DNA from 3 places in the Burkholderia cenocepacia genome. Region 2 is predicted to be linked to each of the others. Evidence: predicted binding sites of a transcription regulator. Region 2 holds the regulator's gene; each other region holds the start of a gene.
What was found. Region 2 encodes FNR, which switches genes on or off when oxygen is low (the NO sensors DNR and NnrR bind a similar motif). Its sites were predicted from a motif close to TTGATNNNNATCAA; they were not measured.
Positions count from the first base shown of each region.

Region 1: the regulator FNR is predicted to act here: its motif matches at 8,156-8,169, upstream of adhP (alcohol dehydrogenase AdhP).
Region 3: the regulator FNR is predicted to act here: its motif matches at 7,934-7,947, upstream of SY91_RS20215 (universal stress protein).

Region 1 is NZ_CP060040.1:930,173-939,944, reverse strand. Features, by position in the region: gene ftsH (ATP-dependent zinc metalloprotease FtsH) at 1-1,589, shown strand, start outside; gene otsA (alpha,alpha-trehalose-phosphate synthase (UDP-forming)) at 1,765-3,171, opposite strand; gene SY91_RS20715 (methyl-accepting chemotaxis protein) at 3,637-5,256, opposite strand; partial or broken gene SY91_RS20710 (TonB-dependent receptor) at 5,732-7,763, opposite strand; gene adhP (alcohol dehydrogenase AdhP) at 8,228-9,256, shown strand; gene SY91_RS20700 (sialidase family protein) at 9,327-9,772, opposite strand, start outside.
Region 2 is NZ_CP060040.1:2,282,839-2,292,610, reverse strand. Features, by position in the region: gene SY91_RS26715 (LysR family transcriptional regulator) at 1-733, shown strand, start outside; gene folE (GTP cyclohydrolase I FolE) at 830-1,465, shown strand; gene SY91_RS26705 (SDR family oxidoreductase) at 1,465-2,268, shown strand; gene epsC (serine O-acetyltransferase EpsC) at 2,432-3,352, opposite strand; gene SY91_RS26695 (hypothetical protein) at 3,490-3,723, opposite strand; gene SY91_RS26690 (DUF3005 domain-containing protein) at 4,002-4,409, shown strand; gene SY91_RS26685 (universal stress protein) at 4,938-5,405, shown strand; gene fnr (fumarate/nitrate reduction transcriptional regulator Fnr) at 5,509-6,255, shown strand; gene SY91_RS26675 (LysR family transcriptional regulator ArgP) at 6,304-7,197, opposite strand; gene SY91_RS26670 (LysE/ArgO family amino acid transporter) at 7,307-7,927, shown strand; gene SY91_RS35225 (hypothetical protein) at 8,007-8,294, opposite strand; gene SY91_RS35220 (hypothetical protein) at 8,568-8,759, shown strand; partial or broken gene SY91_RS35215 (T6SS phospholipase effector Tle1-like catalytic domain-containing protein) at 8,825-9,613, opposite strand.
Region 3 is NZ_CP060040.1:823,369-833,140, forward strand. Features, by position in the region: gene SY91_RS20185 (penicillin-binding protein 1A) at 74-2,656, shown strand; gene SY91_RS20190 (PilZ domain-containing protein) at 2,736-3,611, shown strand; gene SY91_RS20195 (DUF4148 domain-containing protein) at 3,835-4,164, shown strand; gene SY91_RS20200 (lysozyme inhibitor LprI family protein) at 4,524-4,928, shown strand; gene SY91_RS20205 (response regulator transcription factor) at 4,999-5,646, opposite strand; gene SY91_RS20210 (PAS domain S-box protein) at 5,643-7,745, opposite strand; gene SY91_RS20215 (universal stress protein) at 8,065-8,535, shown strand; gene SY91_RS20220 (cupin domain-containing protein) at 8,870-9,376, shown strand; gene SY91_RS20225 (DedA family protein/thiosulfate sulfurtransferase GlpE) at 9,562-9,772, shown strand, end outside.

The DNA of each region.
Region 1 (9,772 bases), 1.4 Mb from region 2:
TCGTGTTCGTGTGGAACATGATGCTGCGCAAGCGCGGCGGGCTGCAGGACTTCACCGGGATGGGCAAGAGCCGCGCACGCGTGTACGTGCAGCAGGAAACCGGCATCACGTTCGACGACATCGCGGGCATCGACGAAGCGAAGGCTGAACTGCAGCAACTGGTCGCGTTCCTGCGCAATCCCGATCGCTACCAGCGGCTCGGCGGCAAGATTCCGAAAGGCGTGCTCGTCGTCGGCGCGCCGGGCACGGGCAAGACGCTGCTCGCGCGTGCGGTGGCCGGCGAGGCGGCCGTGCCGTTCTTCTCGATCAGCGGCTCGGCGTTCGTCGAGATGTTCGTCGGCGTGGGCGCCGCGCGCGTGCGCGACCTGTTCGAGCAGGCGCAGCAGAAGGCGCCGTGCATCGTATTCGTCGACGAGCTCGATGCGCTCGGCAAGGTGCGCGGCGTCGGCCCGATGTCGGGCAACGACGAACGCGAACAGACGCTCAACCAGTTGCTGGTCGAGATGGACGGCTTCCAGGCCGGCTCCGGCGTGATCATCATGGCCGCGACGAACCGGCCCGAGATTCTCGACCCCGCACTGCTGCGGCCGGGCCGCTTCGATCGTCACATCGCGATCGACCGGCCCGACGTGAACGGCCGCCGCCAGATCCTCGGCGTGCACGTGAAGCGCGTGAAGCTCGCGGCCGACGTCGATCTCGGCGAGCTTGCATCGCGCACGCCGGGCTTCGTCGGCGCCGATCTCGCGAACGTCGTCAACGAGGCCGCGCTGCATGCGGCCGAACTCGGGAAGCCGGCGATCGGCATGGCCGACTTCGACGAGGCGATCGACCGCGCGCTGACGGGCCTCGAGCGCAAGAGCCGCGTGATGAACGAGCAGGAGAAGCTGACGATCGCGTATCACGAAGCCGGCCATGCGCTCGTCGCGGAGAGCCGCGCGCATTGCGACCCGGTGAAGAAGGTGTCGATCATTCCGCGCGGCGTCGCGGCACTCGGCTACACGCAACAGGTGCCGACCGAGGATCGCTACGTCCTGCGTCGCAGCGAGTTGCTCGACCGGATCGACGCGCTGCTCGGCGGGCGCGTGGCGGAAGAACTCGTGTTCGGCGATGTGTCGACCGGCGCGCAGAACGACCTCGAACGCGCGACCGCGATGGCGCGCCACATGGTCATGCAATACGGAATGAGCGAGAAGATCGGGCTTGCGACGTTCGACGACGGCGACGCACGCCAGGGCATGCCCGGCGCATGGCATGCGGGCGACGGCCGCTGCAGCGAGCACACCGCGCGCATGATCGACGACGAGGTGCGCACGCTGCTGACCGATGCGCATGCGCGCGTCGCGGCGACGCTCGGCGAACGACGCGACGCGCTCGAACGCATCGCGCGACGGTTGCTGCAATGCGAGGTGCTCGAACGCGACGTGCTGCAGGCGCTGATCGACGGGCGCAGCGAACCGCCGTCGGCGACGGCGGCAGCGTTACCCGGTGACGAAACGAGCGCACGAGGCGGCGCGATCGAAACGGAGCAGGCGTCTACCGTCGAGCGCGATTTCATCGCGTACCGACGGCCGCACGAACCCGATCATTGAAGCGCGCTGCGCGGACCGGCGAGCGTCGCGTGTCGATCTGCCGACACTGCGCGTTTTCTTTCCCTTCTTTCCCGCCACGGCGCCGCCATGAGCGACGCACACGTATCGGTCGAACGTCGTGGGTCGTGCTCGAATGCCCGCCGGGACGACGGACGCGTGAACGCGCGCCAGCGCGTCAGGATTCGGTCGCGGCCGCGACTTCGGCCGCTTCGGTGAGCGCTTCGAGAAAGCGCGTGCGCCACCAGTGCACGTCGGTCTTGCGCATGATCGCCATCAGCGCCGCGTGACGCTGGCGGCGCTCTTCGAGCGGCATCGTGAGCGCGCGCTGGATCGCCTGCGCGGTGCCTTGCGTGTCGTACGGATTGACGAGCAGCGCCGACTTCAGTTGCTCGGCCGCGCCCGCGAAACGCGACAGCACGAGCACGCCCGGGTCGGCCGCGTCCTGCGCCGCGAGGAACTCTTTCGCGACGAGGTTCATCCCGTCACGCAGCGGCGTGACGAGCGCGACCCGGCTTGCACGGTAGAGGCCGGGGAGCCGCTTGCGCGCGACGGTGCGGTGAATGTAGCGCATCGGCATCCATTCGAGCTCGCCGTAGTCGCCGTTGATCGCGCCGCACAGACTGTCCATTTCGCGCCGCAGGTCGTCGTAGGCGCCGAGATCCTCGCGGCTCGGCGCGGCGATCTGGATCAGCGTCGCGCGGTCGCGGTTCTCCGGATAGTGTTCGAGCAACTCGCGGAACGCATGCACGCGCTGCGGCAGCCCTTTCGTGTAATCGAGCCGGTCGACCCCGACCAGCAACTGACGGCGCGAATATTCGTCGCGCATGCGCTCGAACATGTCGAGGCCGTCGCGATCGCGCGCGAGCGCTTCGAATTCGTCGACGTTGATGCCGATCGGGAACGCACCGGCCGACAGCGTGCGGCCGAACGCGCGCAGCCGGCCGTCGGGCAGCCGCGCCGCGCCGGCTTCGGCCTCGACGTAATGCTCGAAGTGGAGCAGATCCGATTCGGTCTGGAAGCCGACGAGGTCGTACGCGAACAGCGAGCGCATCAGCCATTCGTGTTCCGGGATCGCGGCCATGATCGGCGGCGGCGGCATCGGGATGTGCAGGAAAAAGCCGATCGGATTCGTGCAGCCCATCGCGCGCAGCTCGGCCGCGAGCGGAATCAGCTGATAGTCGTGCACCCAGATGACGTCGTCGGGGCGCAGCAGCGTGCGCAGCTTGCGCGCGAACAGCTGGTTCACGCGTCGGTAGCCGTCGGCGAAACGCCGGTCGAACTGCGCGAGATCGAGCCGGTAGTGAAACACCGGCCACAGCACGTTGTTCGAGTAGCCGAGATAGTAAGCGTCGTAATCCTGCGGATCGAGGTCGACCGTCGCGAGCTGGATGCCGCCGACGTTCTGGATCTGCACGTCGTCGCCATGCGTGGCCTGATCGTCGCCGCCGCGTAGCCTGCCGCTCCAGCCGAACCAGACGCCGCCGGTTTCCTGCAGGCTGTCCTTCACGGCGACGGCGAGACCGCCTGCCGCGGCTTTACGGGGATCTGCGATGCGATTGGATACGACGACGAGTCGGCTCACCAGCTCTCCTGACGATTGTTGGGGAAGGGGGCGTGCGGCCAGGCGCGAGAGACAGACGCCGCCATCGGTGCGCGGTGCGCGAGACGATGGGGCCGCATGGCGATCGGACGGGAGTCAGGGAATGCGATTCGCCGTCCGGTCGAAAAGTACTTTTTTAGGATACTCGTCATTCGTGCGTTTTAAAAGTCTGTATCGATGCACGATGCGGGCGCGCATGTCGGGCGCTATCCATGACGAGGGTGCTGCAACGCGCGAGGCCCTAGCGGGACCGAAATTTGCGCGTCGCTGCGGAAGCAGTGTGCGCAAGGCCATGCGGGGAGTGGGGCGAAGGACGCGCATGGCGGCATGCGCAATCGACTGCAACGATTTTCGATGAGGGATGCGGCGGTTACGCGGTGCGTGCCAGCGTGACCCAGACGGACGAGCGTAACCGCATGCGCATCGTCGTCTGGTTCGCGCATGCCGTTACGCGGCAGCCGGTTGCCAGTGACGCACGTCGGCTTCCTGCTCACGCGCGCCCGGCGACGCGCCATGTGAGCCGGACGGCATCCGGAACGCGGCGACCGTTTCGGACAACTCGCGGCCCTGCGCCTCGAGCGACTTCGATGCGGCTGCCGCATGCTCGACGAGCGCGGCGTTCTGCTGCGTCGTCTCGTCCATCTGCGTGATCGTCAGGTTCACCTGGTCGATGCCGCGGCTTTGCTCGGCGGATGCGGCCGCGATCTCGCCCATGATGTCGGTCACGCGCGCCACGGCTTGCGTGACGTCGGACATCGTCTTGCCGGCTTCGCCCGCGAGCGCCGAGCCGTCGCGGATCGTCTGCACCGACGCGGTGATCAGTTCCTTGATTTCCTTGGCCGCGGTCGACGAGCGCTGCGCGAGATTGCGCACCTCGCTCGCGACGACCGCGAAGCCGCGGCCCTGTTCGCCCGCGCGGGCGGCTTCGACCGCCGCGTTGAGCGCGAGGATGTTGGTCTGGAACGCGATGCCTTCGATGATGCCCGTGATGTCGGCGATCTTCGACGAGCTGTGGCCGATCTCCGTCATCGTGTCGACCACGCGGCCGACCACCGAGCTGCCGCGGTGCGCGACGTCCGATGCATTCGCGGCGAGCGTGCTGGCCTGTTGCGCGTTTTCCGCGTTCAGGCGCACCGTCGACGTGAATTCCTCCATCGTCGCCGCGGTTTCCTGCAGCGACGCGGCCTGTTCCTCGGTGCGCTGGCTCAGGTCGAGGTTGCCCGATGCGATCTCGCTCACCGCGTGCGCGATGCTGTTCGACGAGTCGCGCACGCGGCCGACGATGCCGATCAGCCGTTCGTTCATCGTCCGCAGCGCGTCGAGCAGGTCGCGCGTTTCGTCGTTGCCGCGCACCTCGATACGGCTGCCGAGATCGCCGTTCGCCACCGTGCGGGCGACGTCCACGGCCGCGCCGATCGGCACCGTGATCTTGCGTGTGAGCCACAGGCCGCCGCAGGCCGCTATCGCGACGGCGATCAGGCAGATGCCGGCCAGCAGGTTGCGCTCCGCCGTGTAGCGATCCGCGAAGGCCTGCGCGATTTCGAGTTCGCGTTCATGCGTGAAGGTCGCGTAGGCGTCGGTTGCGCGCACCAGTTGCGCGAGCAACGGGCGGCAGTTGTCCTCGATGTCGGCGATTGCGTCGTCCTTCTTGCCGGCCTGCGCGAGTCCGACGATGCGCAGCGCAACGGGCCCGTAGCCGGCCTCGATGCGCACGATGTCGGCCACCAGTTCGCGTGCGCGATCGGAGGTGTCGGTCGCGTTCGCCATGAGTTCCTTGAGCTTCGCGAGATGGTCCTGCACGTCCTTGTGCGCGTGGTTCACCTCGGCCAGTTCGGCTTCGACGTCGGCCGGCCGGGTGACGAGCACGAGGTTGCGCGCGGCGATCGCGCGCCGGTCGACCGCGGTGCGGATTTGCGCGGACAGGTTCGCCCGCGCGTTGATGCCGTTCATGTAGCGTGAAAACTCGGCGTTCGTATCGGACAGTGCCTTGAGGGCCATGCCCGACACGATCACGACGACCGCGGCGAGCAGGCCGAAGCCGCCGAGGAGTTTCGTTTTGATGCTCATTCTGGCGATTTTCACGTTGTGCCCCTGTGCGTGTGGTTGGCAAATGGAATTTATCGTTCGACCAGATACGGAATCGTGCCGGCTTTAACGGGTATTCGGGATGATTCTTTACCCGTCAAAACCCTTACATTCTGTTTTCGATCGAACAAAGCCTTGTCGTACGGGCATTCTTGATCTCGATCAAAAGAGGCGAGGGGCGATATTTACTGAATTGTTTATGCGAGGTATTTGAAACCGGATTTACTGGTAAAACAATAAACGTCATCTTTATAGTAATTGTCTGATGAGTTCATTCTAAATTACCGGTGAATGCCGGAATTTCATTGCGGAGGAATGGGGAATGGAAGCCGATATGCGTGTTCACGACGATCGGCGTGAATGATGCGACTGTCTGACGGACAAACGGAAAGGACGCGGCGGCGTCGGGTTCGCCCCGGAAAGCGGCCCGCGACGGGCGCCGCGAGCCATGCGAGGGTCAGAACGTGGTGCGCAATCCGGCCATCACGCTGCGCCCGCCTTGCGGGGCGAAGCCGCGCACGACCGACGTCGAGTAGCGGATCTCCTGGTTCGTCAGGTTGTCGCCGCGCAGGTAGGCGAGCCAGTGCGTCGGGCCGACGCGGAATTTGTACGTCAGCATCACGCCGAGCGACGTATAACCGTCCGTCGAGAAGTCGTCGTCGGGCACGCGATGCTGCGACCACGCGTGCGTGATCTGCGCCCGCGCGCCGAACGGGCCATAACCGTAGTCGGCCGCGAGCGTCGCGCGCAGCGGCGCGATGCGCGGCAGCGGCTGGCCCGTGTCGACGTTGCGCGCGTGCGTATAGTCGGCCGTCAGTTCGAGATCGACCGTGTGGCCGCGCCGCGAGAACGCACGCCACTTGCCGTCCAGCTCGACGCCGTAGAACTCGGCGCGCACGCCGCGGTAGATTGCCTCGTTGAGCGAGCCGTCGGTGCCGGGCGCGACGGGCTCGCCGTCGTCGTCCACCACGCGGCCCGTGTTGTACTCGGTCAGATAGTTCGAGAAGCGGTTGTAGAACACGCCGACGCTGCCGCGGTTCGGCCCGCTCGCATAGCGCAGCGACAGGTCGGTCGACACGGCCTTTTCCTTCGACGCGTTCGGGTTGCCGATCAGGAACTGGCCGGTCGCATCGTGCGGACCGTTCGAATACAGCTCGTAGAAGGTCGGCGCGCGTTCGGTGTAGGCGACGTTCGCCGCGATCGACCATACCGGCGTCAGCGAGAACAGCGCACCGGCCGACAGGCTGCCCGCATTGAAGTCGCGCGGCTGCGCGCCCGCGAATTTCTCGACGCCCGCCGGATCGGGATCGACCTTCACGTGCTCGAAGCGGCCGCCGAGGCTCAGCTTCAGCGCCGGGACGACCTGCCATTCCTCGAGGCCGAACAGCGCGACGCTGTTGGTGCGGGTGGACGGCACGAGCATTTCGTCGCCGAGCGCCGAGAACGTATTCTGGCCGAACTGCACGCCGATCGCGCCTTCGAACGGCCCGATCTTTCGATGGCGTGCCTCGATGCGCGCCTCGTAGCCGCGATTGCGGAAGGTGGTCGCCGTCTCGCCGTTGTCCACTTCCTTGTGGCGGTAGTCGGTGTACGCGAAATCGAATTTCAGCTTCGTGAACGGCCCGCTCAGGTTGCGCACCTCGGACGCGAACGCGAGGCGTTCCTGGCGCATCCGCAGCCGCACGTCGCTTTCCGCGACGGAGCCGTAGTTCGATTCGTAGCCGCTGTACGACAGGCCCGCGAAACCGTCCGCCCACGTGTACGACGCGCCGACCGCGCCGCCGTGCACGCGCCCGTCGCTGTTCGGCACGTTGCCTTCCGGTTGCGGCGTGTCGGGGCCGTCGATCGCGCGCTGCTGGCTGCTGCGCGCATAGCCGGGAATCCGCAGCTTGCTGGTTTCGCGATCGAATGCGTCGACGTGGAACGCGAAGCGGCCGTTGCCGCCTTCGACCTGCGCGGCGCCGGCGCGCACGGAATTCGCGCCGCCGTAGCGGGCGTCGAGCGCGCCCGTCACGCCTTCGATCGCTTCGCGCGGAATCCGGTTGTCGATCGTGTTGACCACGCCGCCCACCGCGTTGCCGCCGTACAGCAGCGCGGGGGCCGCGCACGATCTCGACGCGCTCGATCGACAGCGGGTCCTGCGGCACCGCGTGATCGTACGACAGCGACGACGCGTCATACGCCGCGACGCCGTTCTGCAGCAGCCGGATCCGGTCGCCGTCCATCCCGCGGATGATCGGGCGGCCGACCATCGGCCCGTAGGTGGTGGTCGACACGCCGGGCAGCCCGTTGAGCGTTTCGCCGAGCGAATCGGCCTGGCGGCGCGTCAGCGCGTCGCCGGAAAGCTGGACGGTCGGCGCGATCAGTTCGGTGTCGCCGAGCGGGTTCGCGGTCACGAAGATCGGTGCGAGCGGTGCGGGTGCGGCGGCAGGCGTGCCGGACGCGGCGGGCGCATCGGTCTGCGCGTGGGCGACGGCGGCGCACAGCATCAGCGACAGGGACGAGAGCGGGCGAAGCGGTAAGCGAGGGAGGTCGCGCATGGTCGGTGAATCGGTTGGAATCGGATCGGATAACGAGCGATGCGGGCCACTGCTGGATACGATATATTGTTGCGTCGCTGACGCGCAGTGACCCGTTGGAACATGGCTCGGCAAGGCGCGGCCACCTGGTTGGAACGGCATCCGGTGGACGAGCACGCGAAATGATATGTTATATCATGTCAAAATCCAAGCCGAATGGCAGGATCTCGTCGGGTTTCTGTCGGAACGGTGAAAGGGTGGCGCGAGCAGCGGGGCGGTCTGTAATCGACGGCTCGAGCTTTCGCGTCGAACGATGCCGATCGTGGCGAAGCCGCGTTGACCGCTGCATCCGTTCCGATACGTTGACGCGTATCAACGTGCTCCGGTGCCGAAACCGGATACTGGGTCGCTCATCGACCAGACAGGAGCAACGCATGACCCAGACCATGAAAGCGGCCGTGGTACACGCGTTCGGCGAGCCGTTGCGCATCGACGAAGTGCCGATCCCCGCACCGGGGCCCGGCCAGATTCTCGTCAACATCAAGGCGTCGGGCGTCTGCCATACCGATCTGCACGCGGCCGACGGCGACTGGCCCGTCAAGCCGTCGCTGCCGTTCATCCCGGGCCACGAAGGCGTGGGAATCGTCGCGGCGGTCGGCGCGGGCGTCACGCACGTGCGCGAGGGCGATCGCGTCGGCGTGCCGTGGCTCTATACGGCCTGCGGCCATTGCGAGTACTGCTGCACGGGCTGGGAAACGCTGTGCCATGGGCAGCAGAACACCGGCTATTCGGTGAACGGCAGCTACGCGGAATACGTGCTGGCCGATCCCGACTACGTCGGCCAGTTGCCCGCGCAGGTCGCGTTCGACGAGATCGCGCCGATCCTGTGCGCGGGTGTCACGGTCTACAAGGGCATTCGCGTCACCGACACGCGCCCGGGCCAGTGGCTCGCGATTTCCGGCATCGGCGGCCTCGGGCACGTGGCCGTGCAGTATGCGCGTGCGATGGGCCTGCACGTCGCGGCCATCGACATTTCCCCCGACAAGCTCGCGCTGGCGCGGCAACTGGGCGCCCATCTGACGATCGATGCGTCGATCGACGACCCCGCGAAAGTGATCCAGAAGGAAATCGGCGGCGCGCACGGCGTGCTCGTCACGGCCGTATCGCGCAGCGCGTTCGCGCAGGCGCTCGGGATGGTCCGGCGTGGCGGCACGGTGGCGCTCAACGGTTTGCCGCCGGGCGATTTCCCGCTGCCGATCTTCTCGACCGTGCTGAACGGCATCACCGTGCGCGGGTCGATCGTCGGCACGCGGCGCGATCTGCAGGAATCGCTCGATTTCGCGGCGGACGGCCTGGTGCGCGCGCACATCCACCGCGACCGGCTCGGCAACATCAACGACGTATTCGCGAAGCTGCGGGAAGGGAAGGTCGACGGGCGCATCGTGCTGACCGACATGCATTGATGCGCTGGAGCTGCGCCCGCCGCCGCGCGACGCATGGCGTCGGAGCGGCGGCGAGGTGGCCAGGCGCGCGTTACGGCGCGAAGAACACGTCGGTGCGGTTCGTCAGGTTGCCCGCGTTGGTCTGCACGAAGAACGGATGGAACGACGACGACGGGAGAACGTCGAGCCCCTGGTAGTCGCCGATGAAGAACCCTTCGGCGTTGGGCGCGAGCTTCATGTCGAACGGGCCGCCGACGCGCCGCTCGTCGGCGAACGTGGCGCCGCCGTCGTGCGAGATCTTGCGCCAGAAGCCGGTCGGCAGCGTCGTCGTGTTGCCGGCCTGCAGGTCGCGGAAGTCGTAGTGCGTGACCATCACCGCGCCCGTGTTGTCGACGCGCGCCGACGGATTGAACGCGGGGCGCCCGGTCGGCGTGTTCACCTGTTGCGGCGTGCTCCAGGTCGCGCCGCCATCCTTCGACGTCGATAGCGCGATCTCGTCGTACGCGCCGCCGTTGAAGCGGCTGTCCTGCCACACGA
Region 2 (9,772 bases):
GGCGCTGCTGCCGGCCGCCCGCGACGCGCTCGCGCAGATCGAGCGCGGCCTCGTCGCGCCGCACGACTTCGATCCGGCCGCGAGCACGCATACGTTCTCGATCGCGCTGTCGGACGTCGGCGAGATCGTGTTCCTGCCGAAGCTGTTGCAGGCGTTCGCGATGCACGCGCCGCACGCGAACCTGCGTTCGGTCTCGCTCGCGCACGACGAAGTCGGACGCGGCCTCGAAGCCGGGTCGATCGATCTTGCAGTCGGCTACTTCCCCGATCTCGACGGCAACAACTTCTTCCAGCAGCGGCTGTTCACGCACCGGTTCGTCTGCCTGATGCGACGCGGCCATCCGTTCGAGCAGACGCCGCCGTTCACGGTCGAGCAGTTCCTCGCGTGCGGGCACGCGGTGGTGCGCGCCGAAGGCCGCAGCCAGGAGGTGCTCGAGAAATATCTGGCCAAGCAGCGCATGCAGCGCCGCGCGGTGCTCGAAACGCCGCACTTCATGAGCCTGCCGTTCATCCTGAGCCGCACCGACCTGATCGCGACGGTGCCGCACGCGATCGGCTATGCGTATGCGGCCGAGCACGCGTTCATCGTGCCCGTCGAGCCGCCGCTCGCGTTGCCGCGCTTCGACCTGAAACAGCACTGGCATCGCAAGTACCACAACGACCCGCGCACCGCGTGGCTGCGTGGCGTCGTCGCGTCGCTGTTCAACGACGAACAGGACGAATGGCCGAAGTGAGGAAGGAGGCGCGGCGGCCCGCACGCACGAGCGGCGAAAGCATGAAACAATGGCCGGATATCGGCCGCCGCAGGCGGCCTTCGATGGAGCCACTACATGGGTAAGGGAAAGAAAACCACACAGCCCCAGCCGGTCGCCTCGCGGCCGAGCCGTGAAGAAGCCGAAGACGCCGTCCGCGTGCTGTTGCGCTGGGCCGGCGACGATCCCGCGCGCGAAGGCCTGCTCGACACGCCCGCGCGCGTGGTGCGCGCATACGAGCAGTTCTTCGCCGGCTATGCGCTGGAGCCGCGCGACATCCTCGCGCGCACGTTCAGCGAAGTCGACGGCTACGACGAAATGATCGTGCTGAAGGACATCCGCTTCGAGAGCTACTGCGAGCACCATATGGTGCCGATCATCGGCCGCGCGCACGTCGCGTATCTGCCGAACCATCGCGTCGTCGGCATCTCGAAGCTCGCGCGCCTCGTCGACGCGTTCGCGAAGCGCCTGCAGATCCAGGAAAAGATGACCGTGCAGATCGCCGACACGCTGTTCGACGTACTGCAGCCGAAGGGCGTCGGCGTGATCCTCGACGCCGCACACCAGTGCATCTCCACGCGCGGCGTGCACAAGCCGGGCGTCGAGATGGTCACGTCGCGCATGCTCGGCACGTTCCGCACCGATCCGTCGACGCGCCGCGAATTCCTGTCGATCGTCGCGAATCCTTCCTCGGTCAACCTGACGAATACCTGATGGAGCAGACGAAGCAAACGGCGCACGCGCCCGTCGTGCTCGTGACCGGCGCCGCGCGCCGGGCCGGGCGCGCGTTCGCCGAGTATTTCGCCGCGCACGGCTATTGCACCGCGGTGCATTACGACCGTTCGGCCGATGCCGCGCACGCCGCCGCCCGCGCGATTGCCGAACGCGGGCACGATTCGGTGGCGCTGCAGGCCGACCTGTCCGATGCCGCGCAGATCACCGCGCTGATCGATGCGGTCTATGCGCGCTTCGGCCGCCTCGACGTGCTGGTCAACAACGCGTCGGTATTCTGGCAGGACCATTTCCCGAGCTTCGATCTCGCCGCGTTCGACCAGGCGTGGGCCGTCAACTGCCGCGCGCCGATCCTGCTCACGCGCGCGTTCTACGAGCGGGCCCGCGCGGCCGGCACGCAAGGCGTCGTCGTGAACGTGGTCGACCAGAAGATCAAGGAAAACTTCCACCGCGACCATTTCAGCTACACGGTCGCGAAGGCCGCGCTCGGCAACCTGACGCAGATGCTCGCGCTGTCGTCCGCGCCGGTGCTGCGCGTGAATGCGGTGTTCCCGGGGCTGATGCTGCCGAGCGACGACCAGACGCAGGCCGACTTCGAACACGCGAGCCGCGCATCGACGCCGCTCGCGCGCATCGCGGGCCCCGACGACGTCGCCAGCGCGATCCTGCTGCTCACGGGCAATGCGTACAACGGCGTGGATTTCGTCGTCGATGCGGGCCAGAACCTGATCCGCGTCGATCAGGACGTGCTGTACAAGCACCGCTCGCCGGACGGCAAGCACTGAGGCTTCGATGAACGCAGGCGGCTGCGCGCCGCCTTCGTGCGCCGGGCCGAGCCGGCTTCGCGCCGCTCACGCCCGAGCGCGCGCGACGGCGGCCCGGCCGCCGAACCATTGCGCGTCATCCGCGGCGTTGCGCGGAACGACGCCCGCGCATTCGCCCTCCGCGTTACGGCTTCTCGGCGCTCCCGCCTTCGCGGACCTTGCCCTGCGCGACGCTCGTGCCGGGCGGCACGCTGTGGGTGAGCCACACGTTGCCGCCGATCACCGAGCCGCGCCCGATCGTCACGCGACCGAGGATCGTCGCGCCCGCATAGATCACCACGTCGTCCTCGACGATCGGGTGCCGTGCATTGCCCTTCACCAGCGCGCCTTCGCCATCGGCCGGGAAACTCTTCGCGCCGAGCGTGACGGCCTGGTACACGCGCACGCGCTCGCCGATGATCGCGGTTTCGCCGATCACGACGCCGGTGCCGTGATCGATGAAGAAGCTCGGGCCGATCTGCGCGCCGGGGTGGATGTCGATGCCGGTGGCCGAGTGCGCGATTTCATTGATGAACCGCGCGAGCAGCGGCACGCCGAGCTGGTGCAGCGCGTGTGCGAGCCGATGGTGCATCATCGCGAACACGCCGGGGTAGCACAGCAGGATCTCGGTGATGTGCTGCGCGGCCGGATCGCCCGCGTACGCGGCCTGGATGTCGCTGACGAGCAGCGCGCGGATCGCCGGCAACTGCCGGCCGAACTCGCGCGCGATCTCGAACGCGCGTTCGTCGAGCTCGGCGAACGGCGTATCGACGTGCTCGGGCAGGAACGGCAGCGCGCGGCGGATCTGCTCGGACAGGATGCGCAGCGTGCTTTCGAGCGTGTGGCCGACGTAGAAGTCGACGCTTTCGTCGGTCAGGTCGGGCGCGCCGTAGTGCGTCGGAAACATCGACGCGCGCAGGCCGGTCACAATCTTGCAGATCGCATCGCGCGACGGCAGTTCGCGGATGCCGCGCGGATGGCGCGTGCGATGGAGTTCCTCGCGCGACTCGCGCAAGCCGGCGACGATTTCTTCGAGGCCCCACTGACGGGCGGGTGATGTCGACATAAGCCAATGCGGGCAGCCGCGCGCGGATGCGCGGCCGCTAATAAAGTGACGGGTTCCGCAAGATTACCGCGTTTTTTGTCCGGGAGCGGCACCCCGGGGATCGGCCGGACGGCCAGCGCCGCACGCGTGCGACGGCGTCACATCGAGACGCTGCTCGCGTCGATCCAGCGCACGGCCCAGTCGCGCGCGTGCGCGATCGCGTCGCCTTCGTCGTTGAACTGGAGCTCGATCGGAAAAAACCGGTTCGCCACGAGCTCCCCGTCGCTCGATCGGGAGATCACGACGTAGGGCTTGAATGAACCGTCACTGGCGCGTGCGGGCGCGCAATTCAACAGATAACCGCGGTGCGTGAAAGCAGTAGTCGCTTGCATGAATCCGCCACCTCTAGTCCCTTGCTTTGTTGTTCGCTACCCGTCTTTAAGGGTGCTGCGGCGCCCCGGCGCGGGCAGAGGCGGCGAGACTTCATCCCCTGTCGCCGCTTCGCAGGAAAAGAATCATACTCTGTAGAAAACGCGTCTTCTAGCTGAAATAAATCATGACAAATCAGTGCGCGTCGCGCGACCGCGGCGATCGCCCGCGCGCCTTTTCCCGTCGTGCCCGGAACGGGATTTGCTTCGATCCGGAGCGTGTCGCCGCCAGGAGAGCCGCGATGGAATCCTCCGCTCAAACAGGTCGTGCGCATCCGCGCAGCATCGAACTCGACAACGACGACACGCACGACAGCACGGTCGACACCGACGGCAAGCACCGCGAAGCGTCGCGGCTCGCCGGGGTCGGGCCGATCTCGCCCGACGAGATCACGCGCAGCAATGCGTCGCTCGTCAATGCGATGCCGGAGGCCGGCGACGGCTTCGCCGGTTTCGACAGCCGCCCCGACGGCAACCATCCGGCGTTTGCGCTGCGCGCCGGCTACACGGTGATCGAGAAAGGCTTCGACACGCCGCCCGCGGGCGACGCGCCGTTCGGCCCCGTTCACCGGATGTACGGCAGCGCATACTGGCCCGGCCACAGCCGCCGGCCGGAGCGCGTCATCGAGCTGACGGTCGTGCCGAGATAGCCGGCGCGGCGTTTGAATCGGTCGTTCGTTTGAGAGGCGCTATCGGCCGGTCACGATGATCGATGGCGATGAACCGGCGCGTGCGATCGAACTGCACGCCGATACCCGCTCGCACGTTGTCACAACGAACGACTCCGCGCCCTGGCATCGGCTTCGCAGTCATGCATGCCGCGCATCGCATCGACGCACAGGCATTGACCGAAGTCATGGCGCCACGGCGCGATTGCGATTGAATGGTGGTGCGTGCAGCGCATCGGCAGGGTTGCAGCCGCGCCGGATCGATGCGTGCGCATGCGTTTGCGCCGGCGGTGCGGCGCGACGCATGCCGCATCCCACGACACGCGTCGCGCGGCGCAGCATGCGTCGCGCGCATGGCCATGCGCGACAGCGACAGGAACCACGCGGCCGCGCGGCACGGCGGGCACCTCGCTGCACGATCGTGCCCGTTGGTTTACTCTGCCTCGCAGCATTGCCCGGCCCGCTCGGCCATCCGGCCGACTTCGTTTCAACCCGCCACTCGGAGACACTATGTACAAGCGTATTCTGGTTGCCGTCGACGGCAGCGACACGTCCCGCCATGCGTTCGATGCCGCACTGGCGCTCGCGAAAGCGCACGGCGCGGAGCTGCAGCCGTTCTACGTCGTCGAGAACGCCGCGATCTACTACAACGTGCCCGGCTACGATCCGTCCGTGCTGCGCGATCAGCTCCTCGCGCAGGGCAACGCGCTCGCGCAGGATTTCGCGAAGCTGATGCAGGCCGCCGGCGTGAAGGGCGAAACGCAGCTGAACGAAGCGACGTCGCTCAACGACGTGTCGTCACTGATCCTCGACGGCGCGAAAGCGTTCGGCGCCGATCTGCTCGTACTCGGCACGCACGGCCGCCGCGGCTTCCGCCGCCTCGTGCTCGGCAGCATCGCCGAACAATGCGTGCGCCACGCAACGCTGCCGGTGCTGCTGATTCCGGCCGCCGCCAACGCGGACGAACCGGCTGCCTGAGCGGCGTTCGGCACGTGCGCCCGGTCGCGACGTTTTGTCACCCGACAGCGGCAACTTGCGGTGGGACAATGATTTCGTCGATTCAACGCCGGAGTAAACGATCATGCTGACGCCCGTCGCCACCCGCCCCGCCGCCACGCCCCATGCCGGTAGCTGGGCTCCCCGTCAGGCCCCGCACTGCTCGTCGTGCGCGATGCGGCACCTGTGCATGCCGCAGGGCCTGGCGCCCGAAGCGCTCAGTCGCCTCGAGTCGGTCATCTGCGCGGCACGCCCGGTCAAGCGCGGCGAAGCGCTGTTCCGCGAAGGCGACGCATTCGACAACCTGTACGCGGTGCGCTCGGGTTCGCTGAAGACCGTCGCGACACGCCACGACGGCCGCGAACAGGTCACGGGCCTGCACCTCGCCGGCGAAGCGCTCGGCCTCGACGGCATCTGCGACGATACGCACCCGCGCACCGCGGTCGCGCTGGAAGACAGCTCCGTCTGCGTGATTCCGTACAGCGCGCTCAAGGCGCTGTGCTCGGAAGCCGGCTCGATGCAGTTGCGCATGCACAAGCTGATGAGCGAACAGATCGTGCGCGAAACGTCGCAAACGATGCTGCTCGGCTCGCTGAATGCGGAGGAGCGCGTCGCCGCTTTCCTGCTGGACGTCTCGTCGCGCTACCTGAAACGCGGCTACTCGCCGTCGGAATTCAACCTGCGGATGACGCGCGAGGACATCGGCAGCTATCTCGGCATGACGCTCGAAACGGTCAGCCGCACGCTGTCGAAATTCCAGAAGCGCGGCCTGATCGAAATGCAGGGCCGCCACGTGCAGATCGTCGACTTCGACGGCCTGCAACACCTCTGACGTCGCACGGCGCGCACCGCGTGCGCGCCGCCCGCGTGGCGTCGCCGGTCAATCGAGAAACAGCGCGGCACGCGCCTTCAGCGCCGCGCTGAAATCGTCGAGCCAGCCGATCGACAGACGCCAGCTCTGCCAGTACAGATCGATGTCGATGGTCCGGCCGCGCGACATGTCGATCAGCTCGCCCGCCGCCAGTTGCCGGTCGACCATCCGGTCAGGGCACATCCCCCATCCCAATCCCGTTTCGCACGCGCGCAGATAGCCTGCGACGTGCGGTATCCAGTGCTGCGGCGGATCGAGATCCGCGCGCGTCACGCGCCGGATGAAACGCGCCTGCAACCCGTCCTTCGGATTGAACATCACGCACGGCGCGCGGCGCAGCGCATCGCGCGTGATCCCCGCATCGAAATAACGCGCGTAAAACGCCGGCGAGCACACCGCGCGATAGCGGATTCGCCCGAGCCGCTCCGACCGGCATCCCTGGATCGGCTCGGCCTGCGCGGTCACCGCGCCCTGCACGCTGCCGTCGCGAATGCGCGAGGCCGTGTAATCCTGATCGTCGATCACGAGGTCGAGCAGCGTCTCGCGCTCCGTGCAGAACGGCCCGACCGCGTCGATGAACCACGTCGCGACGCTGTCGTCGTTGACGGCCACGCGCAGCGTCGGCCAGGCGCTCGCGATCTGGCCGGGCAACGCGGGCATCCGGCCGCCCAGTTCGGCCTCCAGCAGCTGCACGCGTTCGGTATGCCGGCACAGCAGCGCGCCCGACGTGGTCGCGACGCACGGCTGTCCGCGCTTGACGAGCACGCTGCCGACCCGCTCCTCCAGCAGCTTCACGCGCTGCGACACCGCCGACGGCGTGACGTTCAGCTCCTTGGCTGCCCGCTCGAACGAGCCGTGCCGGATCACGGCCGCGAGGGCATCGAGCAACGCGTAGTCGAGCATTAGATTTCCTTAATCCGCATTAGGTGATTTAGCTTCTCTTATTCCCGCCCCGATCGCAGACTAGCGCTACCCGATTCATCCGTCTACTGCTTCCACGGCTGTCCCCATCATGAACTGGCTCGCTTTTTCCCACGGCGCCGCACTGTGCGCGTCGCTCATCGTCACCATCGGCGCACAGAACGCATTCGTGCTGCGCCAGGGCATCATGCGCTCGCACGTCGGCAAGATCGTGCTGCTGTGCGCGGTGTCCGACATGATCCTGATCGGCGCGGGCGTCGGCGGCGCATCGGTACTGGTCGAGCGCTATCCGACCTTCGTCCATGCGGTGCTGTACGTGGGCTTGGCGTATCTCGCGTGGTTCGGCATCAACGCGCTGCGCCGTGCGTTCAAGCCGGGCCACGACACGCTTGACGTCCGCGGCGACGCGGTCGCCCCGCCGCCGCAGAGCGCACTCGCGATCGTGCTGATGACGCTCGCATTCACGTGGCTCAACCCGCACGTGTATCTCGACACGTTCCTGCTGATCGGCACGGCCGGCGCGCGCGAGCCGGAAGGCGCGCGGCTCGCGTTCGCGATCGGCGCGATGACGGTCAGCGTCGTGTGGTTCCTCGGGCTCGGCTATGGCGCGCGATTGCTGGCGCCGTGGTTCCGCAAGGCGGTCGCGTGGCGCGTGCTGGACGGCGCGATCGGCAGCATGGTGCTGTTTCTCGCGGCCGTGCAGTTGCGGTAGAGAGGGATGTGTCGCGGCAGATCCTGTCTGCCGCGACGTCAGGCAGTCGGCCGCGGTCGCGACCGGTATGGGGTCGGCGTCAGGCCGTCGAGGTCGCGTCGGGCAGCGCGCCGCCGATCGCCGCGGGCTGGTTGCTCGCCAGTTGCGGTTCGTTGGCTGCCGTCGGGTCCTGCTGCTTCGCCGGATCGACCTTGGCGAGTTGCGTGGCGGCCTGCTCGGCCTTGTCGCCCTCGTAGCGCCAGTACAGGAACTTCTTGCCGCGCTTGCCCATGAAGTACTGACGGTTGACCGACCAGCGGCTCGATTCGGCGAAGCCGACGTGACCGTCTTCCATCTGCTTCTTGAAACCCGCGATCGAGTCGTGCACGTAGTGATCGAAGAATCGGTCGAACGTCGCGCGCGCCGCCGGATCGATGCCCCCAGCCAGTTGCCGGTGACCCGCGTGGCCGCGTCGATCGCCTTGTACTGCTCCGAGATGGTCCGCGTCAGGACGCCCCCGTTGGCGCGACGGATGAGATCCGCATCCTCGTTCCATTCGCGGTCGGTAATCGCCATGTAGGAATTCACGCCGCCCGGCGGCTTCAGCCGGCCGTCGTGCAGGCGCCGGCTGCGGCTGGCGCGCCACTGGTAGTAGCGGTTCATGTGCCAGATGATCTGCGACTCGAGCCGGCCGCTGTTCGACGCCACGCCCGCGCGCCGCTCGTTGCCCTGCCCCATGTACACGTTCCAGGCCGTCTCCAGCTCGGCGGAAATCGCGAACAGCCCGCCGGCCGATTCCACGATCTCCTTCGGCTCGCGAAACGGCACGCCGGCCTTCCACGCGTCGATATAGAGATTGTTCAACGCGACGTTGGCCAGCTCGTTGGTGCGCCCTTCCTGATAGTTGCGCTCGTAGCCGCCGCCCACGTCCGAGTGCATGCCGGGGTAATACACCTCGCGACAGTTCGAGGGAAGCTTCTGATCCTCACGCACCGAGTCGCCGGGGAATTTCTCCCGGACTTCATGCGATGCGACATAGTGAACACACTCCCGCACGTAGTCCGGAATGCGGATGTCGTTCGCCCATTCCGCATGGCCGCCCTTGTCGATGCTGTGGAGCATGCCGCCATAGACCGGCCCGAGGATCGCGCCGACGATGTAGGGCGCCGCCTTCTCCAGGCGGCTGCCGCCGAAGCCTGTCGACGCCACCGTATCGAGGATGCCCATGAAGTAGACGACCACTTCGGGACGCATCCCCTTCATGTTCTTCTTGTTCCACCAGAGCCGGCCGCCGATGTTCTCGGCCAGCTGCTCGGTCAGCATGCGGACGAACGCCCGCGCCTCCGTGGCGCCGCGCGAGAAGCCGAACGCGGCCACGTTGATCTGGCTCACGGCCGGCATGTGGTTCGCCACGTGCTTTTCGAGCTCGCGGAGCATCCAGCGGATGCGCGCCTCGCCCTTGCTCGCGGCCGCCATGCCGAGCGCACCGTCGATACCCTTGCCCGAATCGCCGACCTTGCTGCAGGGGGTGCCGACGCCCTCGACGTACCGGCCCATCGTGCGCGGATTGGCCTTGTTGAACGGGACATGGGCAAACATCGCAAGCTTGGCGATGTTGCTGTACTTGGTCTTCGCGACGTCCGTCGAACCGTTGCCGTCCTCGCCGTAGTTGTTGCCCGTGCCGTCGAAGAAGGCCGTGAACCACACGGGTTTCGGACACTCCTTGCATTGCTCGACCCGCAGCGGATCGAGCGCCTCGCGATGCCCGTTGCGGATCGAGTCCTCGACCGGCGTGATATCGGTGATGCGTCGAATGAGGGGGGATTGCTCATGGCGGTTACGCTCCTGTTCCGGTCACGCGTCCAG
Region 3 (9,772 bases), 1.4 Mb from region 2:
GCCGTCGCGACACCGCACCGCGCATGCCGACGCGGGGCCCCAGCGGGCCGGCCGGCCGCGCGAGTTTGGTACGATGCAGCCTTTTCAGCCGAGCCCCACCCGCGTGAATCGCCGAAACGTGTCGTCAGTGCGTGCCTTGTGTGCCAGATGGGTCACGCGCGCCCAATCCGCCGCGGCGGCCGCCGTCGCGCGGGCCAAGCCTCTCGCCGCCACCGCGTGGCACCATGTCCGCCACCCGACACGCCGTGGCGTGCTGCTCACGGCCGCCGCCGTGCCGGCGCTGTTCGCGGCATACGTGGTCGTGCTCATCCCGTTCACGCCGGGGATCGGCGACATCCGCAAGGCGCGCGTCGACCAGCCCGCGCAGGTGCTGTCGGCCGACGGCAAGCTGCTGGCCGAATTCAAGCCGTCGAACCGGGAATGGGTGCCGCTCAAGCAGATTTCGCCGCGCATGGTCGACGCGCTGATCGCCACCGAGGATCACCGCTTCTACGAACACCACGGCCTCGACTGGAAACGCACGGCGTCGGCCGCGCTGCATACGTTCTCGGGCAGCCGCCAGGGCGGCTCGACGATCACGCAGCAGCTCGCGCGCAACCTGTATCCGGACGAGATCGGCCGCGCGCCGACGCTCACGCGCAAGGTGAAGGAGGCGATCACCGCGCTGAAGATCGAGGCCGTCTACAGCAAGGACCAGATCCTCGAGACCTATCTGAACACGGTGCCCTTCCTGTACAACGCGTACGGCGTCGAGATGGCCGCGCGCACCTATTTCGACAAGTCGGCCGACGAACTCGACGTGCTCGACAGCGCGACGCTCGTCGGGATGCTGAAGGGCAACAGCTACTACAACCCGGTGCTGAACCCCGAACGCGCGCTGCAGCGGCGCAACACGGTGCTCGGCCAGATGGTGAAGTACGGCAAGCTGTCGCCGGCGCAGTTCGCGCAGTTGCAGCGCCGGCCGCTGCGCATCGACTTCGAGCGTCAGAAGGAGCCGCCCGGGCCGGCGCCGCATTTCGCGCAGCAGTTGCGCAAATGGCTGATCGCGTGGGCCGACCGCAACGACTACAACATCTACTCGGACGGGCTGATCGTGCGCACGACGATCGACTCGCGGCTCCAGCAGATGGCGACGCAGGCGCTCACGCTGCAGGGCAATCAGTTGCAGGGCATCGCGAACAACGCGTGGAGCGGCCGCGACGGCTGCGGCACCGACAACGAGGTGTTCCGCACCTTCATGCGCGAATCGCCCGAGTACAAGGCCGCGCAGGACGCCGGCAAGGACGACGCGGCGGCGATGAAGATGCTCGCGGCCGACCGCGGCTTCCTGCACGCGCTATGCAAGGCGAAGACCGACGTGCAGGCCGGCTTCCTCGCGATCGATCCGCGTGACGGGCAGATCCGCGCGTGGGTCGGCAGCCGCGACTTCACCCGCGAGCCGTTCGACCACGTCGCGCAGGCGCGGCGCCAGCCGGGCTCGACGTTCAAGCCGTTCGTCTATGGCGCCGCGTTCGCGAGCGGGATGAAGCCGGAGGATACGTTCATCGATCAACCGGTCGAGATTCCGCTGAAGGGCGGCGAGATCTGGCGGCCGAACGACGACGTGCCGCCGACCGGTAAGCCGATGACGCTGCGCGACGCCGTCGCGCTGTCGCGCAACCGGATCACCGCGCAGGTGATGGAGAAGGTCGGGCCGGGCGCCGTCGCGCGGCTGGCGCGCGACATGGGCGTGCGCGAAAGCCCGCTCGAACGCGTGCCGTCGCTCGCGCTCGGCACGAGCCCGGTCACGCTGAAGGAAATGGTCGCGTCGTACGCGACGATCGCGAACGGCGGCCTGTACGTCGAGCCGCAGATGGTGACGCGCATCGAGAACCGCCAGGGCGAGGTGCTCGCCGAATACGCACCGGCGCCGCCCGAGCGCGCGCTCGACGCCGAAACCGACAAGACGCTGCTCGACGTGATGCGCGACGTCGTGACGCGCGGCACGGGCGGCAGCATCCGCACGCGCTTCGGCATCCGCGGCGACGTGGCCGGCAAGACCGGCACGACGCAGGACAACGCGGACGGCTGGTTCATCCTGATGCAGCCGGGCCTCGTCGCCGGCGCGTGGGTCGGATTCGACGACGGCCGCGTGACGCTGCGCAGCGATTACTGGGGGCAGGGCGCGCACAGCGCGCTGCCGATCGTCGGCGATTTCTTCCAGCGCGCGCAACGCGCCCGGATCGTCGATACGAAAGCGAAATTCGATACCGAGCCGTCGCCGGGCTGGTTCGGATCGCTGCGCGAGCGCGTGACCGACCTGTTCGACACGTGGTTCCCGCCCGAGGCGAAGAAGGCGCCCGCGCCGGTCAGGACGCAGCGTATCGAGCGTCCGGCCGAGACCGACGAGGGCGCGGCGTCGGCTGCCTCGGCGCCGGATGCCGCCTCCGGCGGGATCGTCGAGGAATGGGTGCCGGCGTCGGAAGTGGCCGCATCGGCCGCGGCGCTGTCGTCGGGCGCGTCGCAGCCGCAGCCGCCGCAGATTGCGCCGCCGCCGGCGGGCGCCAGTGCGACGAGCGCAAGCAGCGCCGGTATCGGCGTCGCGCCTTCGGCCGTGCCGGCGCCGCCGCCGGTGTCGGTACCGGCCGCCCCTGACGCGACCGGCGCTTCGCAGTAACGGAGCCGTTCAGGTTCCGCGCGATGCTGCCGTAATCAAGTTGTCACGACAGCGCGCGCGGTCGCTCCGCGCTTCTCCGATGCGGCTTTCAACCGACTCCGTCGCGCTCGCGCGCGACGACCTTTCCGCGGGTGTCCCGCTCGGCTTCGACCTCTACGACGCCGACGGCGCCGCGCTGCTGCCGGCCGGCACGACGCTGCGCGATGCCGCGCAGCACGCTTTCCTGTTCGACCATTTCCGCCCCGTGCGCCGCCGCGAGGACGCCGACGCCGATCCGCACGGGTCCGCGGCGACCGCGCCCGCCACGCGCATGGGCCTGTCGGCGGGCGCCGCGATCGGCATTCGCCGCCGGGTCGGCACGACGCGCGCGCTGCAACGGTGCCGGTTGATCGGCGTCGGCGCGTCGGGGGCGCTGTTCGTCGAGCCGCAGCCCGCCGCCGTGCTCGAGTTCGCACGCGGCGACGACGTCGAAGCGGTGGCAATCGGCCGTGCCGCGGTGTCCCGTTTCGGCGCGACGGTCGAATCGGTGCTGGCGTCGGGCGCCGCGCCGTTCATGATCCTGTCGCCGCCCGGTTTCGTCGACCGGCTGCGCACGCGCGCCGAGCCGCGCGTGCCGGTGCGCATCGCGGCCTGCTGCAACGGCGGAGCGCAGGGGGTGGACGGCATCGGGTTGGTGCACGACATCAGCCTGAGCGGGCTGTCGATCGCCGTCGACCGGCCGATCGCAGCAACCGGCGAGCCGTTGCGCGTGCTGCTACCGTACGAAACCGGCGGCCGCGTCGTGCAGTTGGCGCTCGATGGCACCGTGCGGGCCGTGCATGCCGACCCGGCGGGGCCGGCGCTGACGCTGCATCATGCGGCGTTCGACGACCTCGATGCCGACGACCTGATTCGTCTCAAGGCGTTGCTGTTCGACAGGCAGATGGCGTCGGCGGATAGCGATCGCCTGCGCTGACGCGCGGCCGAGCGCGCCGGATACCGAATCGCGGCATTCGGCACATGCGCGGCGACAATCATCTGACGAATCGACTTATTCCCGGGCGATTGTACGGTTTCGGTCAACAGTGAATTTGCGATTTAAGTATTTACCCTGATAGCGGCGACTCCTAGACTTCTACTCATGCGCAACGACTTCGAGTCCGAAGCGCCTGACAAAACAATCCTGGAGGTAACGCATCATGAAATCGCTGATCAAGGCAGTTGCACTGGCCGCCCTGGTGGCCGCACCGGTCGTCTCGTTCGCCCAATCGAACCAGCAGCCGCTGACGCGCGCGCAAGTGCGCGCCGAGCTGGTCCAGCTCGAAAAGGCCGGCTACAACCCGAACGACTGGATCAACTATCCGGAGAACATCCAGGCCGCCCAGGCCAAGATCGCCGCCGCGCAGAACGCCGGTGCGCAAGCCGACGCAACCGGCTACGGTTCGAACCCGGTCGCGACGTCGCAGTCGGGCCAGCGCGCCGTCGCGCCGGCCGTCAGCGACCGCTCGTCGGTGTACTTCGGCCACTGAGCCCGTCGTGGTTCCGCGGCTCTCGGGCCGCGGCTGACGCCATAACGAGAAAGCCCGCACGCGTATCGTGCGGGCTTTTTTGCGTCTTCTTCATCGAGTGGCCCGGCGCACGAATTCCAGCGGCCGAACCGGTCGCGGAGAGTCTGCCGCGTGCATGAGCGACACGCCGGATGCCGGCCTGAGCTGGTTCAACGGCACCTTGCCGTGAACGATCACGCCGCTCGCAGTACCGCACCCGCTGACAATCCGTCGCGCGTGCGCTAGCATCGCGGTCGATGTCGCCGCGGCAGTGCGGCCAATGCACACGGGGCGCAGCAGGGCGCCGGGTTCCACACTTCAACGAACAACAAGGAGCATCCATGCGTGTCTTGACTGGTCTGCTGGGCTCGCTGGCGCTGGTGGCGAGCGTTGCCCATGCGCAGGCGAATTGCGCGGACGCGACGGATCAGGCGACGATGACGGCGTGTGCCGATCGCGCGTACAAGAAATCCGATGGAGAGCTGAACCGAACCTACCAGGCCGTCACGGCCCGCCTGCGCGGTGCGCCGCCGCTCGCCGACAAGCTCGTGAATGCGCAGCGCGCGTGGATCGCGTACCGCGACGCCGAATGCCATTTCTCGAGCGCGAATGCCGAGGGCGGCAGTGCGTACCCGATGGTCGTATCGACCTGTCTCGACGATCTGACGAAGGCACGCACGGAAACGCTGAAGGGCTATCTGTCCTGCGAGGAAGGCGACCTCGCTTGCCCGGTGCCTGTGAAGTAACCGTTCGGACGCGGGCCCGGTGAGCGAGGCCCGCACTGCGCCGGCTGGACGTCGTCCTACACGTCGTCTGTTACACGTCGTCCGTTTCGTCGAGCAGCTTGTGCCGCATCGCGTAACGCACGAGCGCCGCTTCGTGCGGCATCTGCATCTTTTCCAGGATCCGGGTCTTGTAGGTGCTGACCGTCTTCGCGCTCACGCACAGCGCATTCGCGATCTCGGTCAGCGTCTGGCCGGCGGCGATCCGCCGGAACACGTCGAATTCGCGATCGGACAGCCGCTGGTGCGGCAGCGTTTCGGCCGGCTCGTTCAGGCTCTGCGCGAACTGCTCGGCCATCGCGAGGCTCACGTAGACGCCGCCCGACGCCACCTTCGTGACCGCGCCGACCAACTCCGCGCTCGCGCTTTCCTTCGTCAGATAGCCCGACGCGCCCGCGCGGAACGCCCGCACCGCATATTGCTGCTCCGCGTGCATCGTCAGCACGAGCACGCGCAGCGCGGGCTTCTCGTCCTTGATCTGCTTGATCAGTTCGACGCCGTTGCGGCCCGGCATCGACAGGTCAAGCACGAGCACCTGCGCGGGCGTCGCCCGCACCAGCGCTATCGTCGACGGGCCGTCGAAGGCTTCGCCGGCCACCTCGAATCCGGTGGCGTTCTGGAGGATGTGCCGCAGACCGTCGCGTACGAGCGTATGGTCGTCGGCGATGAGCACCTTGATCATGTGATGAGCGTGTCCTGTTGAACGGTGGCGAGCGGAAATGCGACAGTGATCGAGAAGCCGCGCGCGAGCGCGGTGTCGATCGTCACGGTGCCGCCCAGCATGTGCGCGCGTTCGCGAATGCCGATCAGGCCGAACGACTTGTCCTCGTGGGCGGGCCCGCCGGGCGCCGCGCCGCGGCCGTTGTCCGCGACGCGCAGCACGCAAGAACCTTCCTCGACGTCGAGCCGCAATGCCACGCGCGTCGCATCCGCATGGCGCGCGACGTTCGTCAGCGCTTCCTGGACGATGCGAAACAGCGTGGTCGCGCCCGCGCTGGTGAACGTGAGGCCGCCCGTCTCGATGTGGCGCTCGACGTCGATCCCGTAGCGGTTCGTGAAATCGTTCGCGAGCCATTCGATCGCGGGCACGAGGCCGAGATCGTCGAGCATCACCGGCCGCAGGTCGGCCGCGATGCGCCGCACCGACGCGACCGTCGCGTCGATCAGCCGCCGCATGCCTCGCAGATGCGTCTGCACGCCCTCATCGGGTTGCGCGCGGCCGGGCATGCGCAGTTGCTGCTCGACGACCGACAGATCCATCTTCAACGCGGTGAGCTGCTGCCCGAGATCGTCGTGCAACTCGCGCGCGATGCGGGTTTTTTCCTCTTCGCGCACGTTCTGCAGGTTCGCGGACAGTTCACGCAATTCCTCGCGCGATTGCTTCAGCGCGTTCTCGGCCCGCTGCCGCTCGGTGATGTCGCGCAGCATCACCGTATAAAGCTTGCCCGACGCGTCGCGGATCTGCGAAATCGACGCTTCGATCGGGAATTCCTCGCCGTTGGCCCGCAGCCCGAACAGCACGCGCTGGCGGCCCATCTGCCGCTCGGACACGCCCGTCACGCCGAACTGGTCGACGTGCTTCGCATGTGCGGCGCGGAACCGCTCCGGAATGAAGCGCGACAGCGGCGCGCCGATCGCCTCCATCGCGGACACGCCGAACACCTGCTCGGCCATCGGATTGAAGATCACGACGGTTTGCTTCTCGTCGATCGTGATGATCGCTTCCATCGACGAACGGATGATGCCCATCATCCGTGCTTCGTTGAGGATGCCGCGGCTGCTCGCGCCGGCATCGGCGCGGCTGCGCAGCAGCGCATGGACGAGCGCCGCGAATCCGAACGACGCGATCAGCCCGGCGGCGAGCACGGTGCCGGCCGCACGCTGCGCGCCGGTCGCGCTCGGCCGGCCGTCCGCGGAATAGGCGAGCGTCAGCGCGGTGCCGCCGAAATTCAGCACATCGGTACGCCGCATCAGGTCGGGCGACGCCGACGCTTCGTCGGTCGTCGTCTCGACGCTGGCGATCGCGCGCGGATCGCCGCCGGCGGTCATCCACAGGTCGATTCCGCGTTCCGCGTCGAGCGCGCGCTCGATCAGGCGCCGCGGGCTCAGCGCCGCGAACAGCACTCCGTCGGCGCCAGCTTCGCGCGTGCCGGACGGCTTGGCGGCGGCCAGCGGCGAGGTCGCCACGGGCAGGAACAGCGTCAGGGTACGGGCGTCGCGGGAGGCATCGTCGTCGGCGGGGTGGACGCCGAGCGCGATGTCGCCGGTCCGCAGCGCGCGTGTGAGCGGCGCCGCGTCGGACGCGCCGAAACGCACGACCGGCGAACTCGAGACGGGGGCGCTGAGCGTCGCTGCCGCGAGCGGATCGGTCGGCAGCGGCTTTGCGCCGGCCAGCGCGCCGCGCGCCGCGGGCGTGAGCGGCGCATAGCCGATCTGCCGGACCGGCGAGCGGCCGCTGTCGAGATCGAGCGTCTCCGCGTATCGGCGCCATTGGCCGGGCGTCATGTCCGGGACGAGCCCGAACGTGCCGCGTGCGCCTTCGAGCACGGCGACGCCGGCCTGCAACTCGTGGCGCAGCATCGCCGTCACGTGCGTCGTGCGGCGTTCGAAACGCGTATGAACGGCGCCTTGCCACTGCTCGCGCACCAGCAGCGCGACGCCGAGCGACAGCAGCGCGCCCGCGCACAGCGCGGCGACGCCGGCCGCGAGCGGCTGGCGTAGCATGGTCTGGAGGCGCGTGGGCCCTCGGGCGTCCCGCGTCGGGGTTCCACTGGGGGTCATTCGATGGCCATTCTGTTGTTCGGGCTATCCGGGGCACTCGGACAGCGCGGCAAAACCGGGAAAACTCGCACCGGCTGCGTGCAACGACTATTTTGAAGATGAAATTGTGCGCGTTTTACACATTTTTTGTAATGGGGTCGGTTGAAATAGCGGCAAACGGCATGAAGCTGCGGGCGCGCCGGCCGCGCTTGACGCGCGTCAACGCACACGTCGGCACGTGGGGCAGACTGTTCGGCAGGCAAGCCGGCACCGGGCCGGCCTGCGGTAACGGGTCGTGATTGCGCAGGGCGCGACGCGCGCCCGGTCGGAGGGACGGACCATGTACAAGCGGATTTTCGTCGGGCTCGACGGTAGCCCGAGCGCGCGTCTCGCGCTAAACGAGGCGATCCGGATCGCGACGGCGTCCGGCGGCGAAGTGACCTGTGCGTACGTCGTCGAACATCGGCCGCAGCTCGTCGACGTCGACGCCGGCTTCGCCGCCGAGCGCGATGGCGATGTCGCCGCGACCGATGCCGCGACGCCGGTGCTCGACCATGCGAAAGCGGTGCTCGCGCAGCAGCATGTGCGGGGCACGGTGCGCGCGCTCGACGCGTACGGCGAGGACATCGCGACGGTGCTGATGCGCACGGCGGCCGAAGCCGACGCCGACCTGATCGTGATGGGTACGAGCGGGCGGCACGGCCTGCGCAGGCTGTTGCTCGGCAGCGTGGCGGAATCGTTGCTGCGTGCGGCCGACCGGCCGGTGCTGCTGGTGCGGCACGGCGAGCCGGGCGCGTCGGCGACCGCGTAAGCGACGACGTACGGCGGCCGCCGCTGCGGCACGAGGGCCCGCAGTCGACAGGATGCCGCGCGGCATCCCGGATGTCTGCGTGAGCGGGGGGCTGCGCCGTCGCGTCGTCCAACACGGCGCGGCGGCCGCCGACGAGACGCTCGCCTGCATGCGATTGCGCGTCGACGGTTGCATCCGGGCACGCAGTTCTGGCAGCATCGGCCGGTGTCCGCTTGTTCGCCGCGCGCATGGCCGCGGCGATCGACGCAGGGACATCCGGCGGCACCCGGTCGCCTGAATCGAGATCGGGCGGTCCGCCGGATGCCGGTTTCCTACCTTACCGACGTCATTTGCCATGCCGATTTCCGCGACCGACCTGATTCGCCAGTTCGACCTGCAGCCGCATCCCGAAGGCGGCTATTTCCGTGAAACCTACCGCGCGACCGATTCGGTCGTGCGTCCGGCCGACGGTGCGCCCCGTGCCGCGTCGACCGCCATCTATTACCTGCTGTGCGACGGCGCGTATTCGTCGTGGCACCGCATCCGTTCCGACGAGGTCTGGCATTTCTATGCGGGCGATCCGATCGAAGTGTGGGTGCTCGACGCGCGCGACGGGCTGACGATCCACCGGCTCGGCAACCCGCTCACGCATCCCGGCACCGTGTTCCAGGCCGTGGTGCCGGCCGGAAGCTGGTTCGGTGCGCGCTGCGCGTCGCCGGCGCACGTCGCGCTCGTCGGCTGCACGGTGGCGCCCGGGTTCGAGTTCGCGGAATTCGAGCTGGCCGATGCGGTCGCACTGGCGGCCGAGTTTCCCGATTACGCGGAGCACGTCGCGCAACTCGCGCAACGCTCCGACGTGTGACCGTCACGGTCGCGTCACGCCGCGTGCAAAGCCCTTGCCGACGGCTTGCGTTCCGCGCGGTCGAGGTCAAACCCGTTTAGAATGCGTACGATGCACCGGTCGGTCGCGGACGTGCCGCGGCGGCCGGTGCGCTGCCGTACCGACGGCCCTGTCGCGCGGCCCGCATGTCTTCCAGGAGCGCCGCCGTGTGGCACTTTCCCATCGCTATTCCATCGTCGCTCGGCCCGTGGGCCGTGTTCGCGAGCGTGTTGATCACGCAGCTCGGCGTGCCGGTGCCGGCCGTGCCGATGCTGATTCTCGGCGGCACGATGGCGGCGATGGGGCAGGCGTCCTGGGTCAGCATGTTCGCGGCGGCGATCGGCGCGACGATGCTGGCCGATTCGCTGTGGTTCTTCA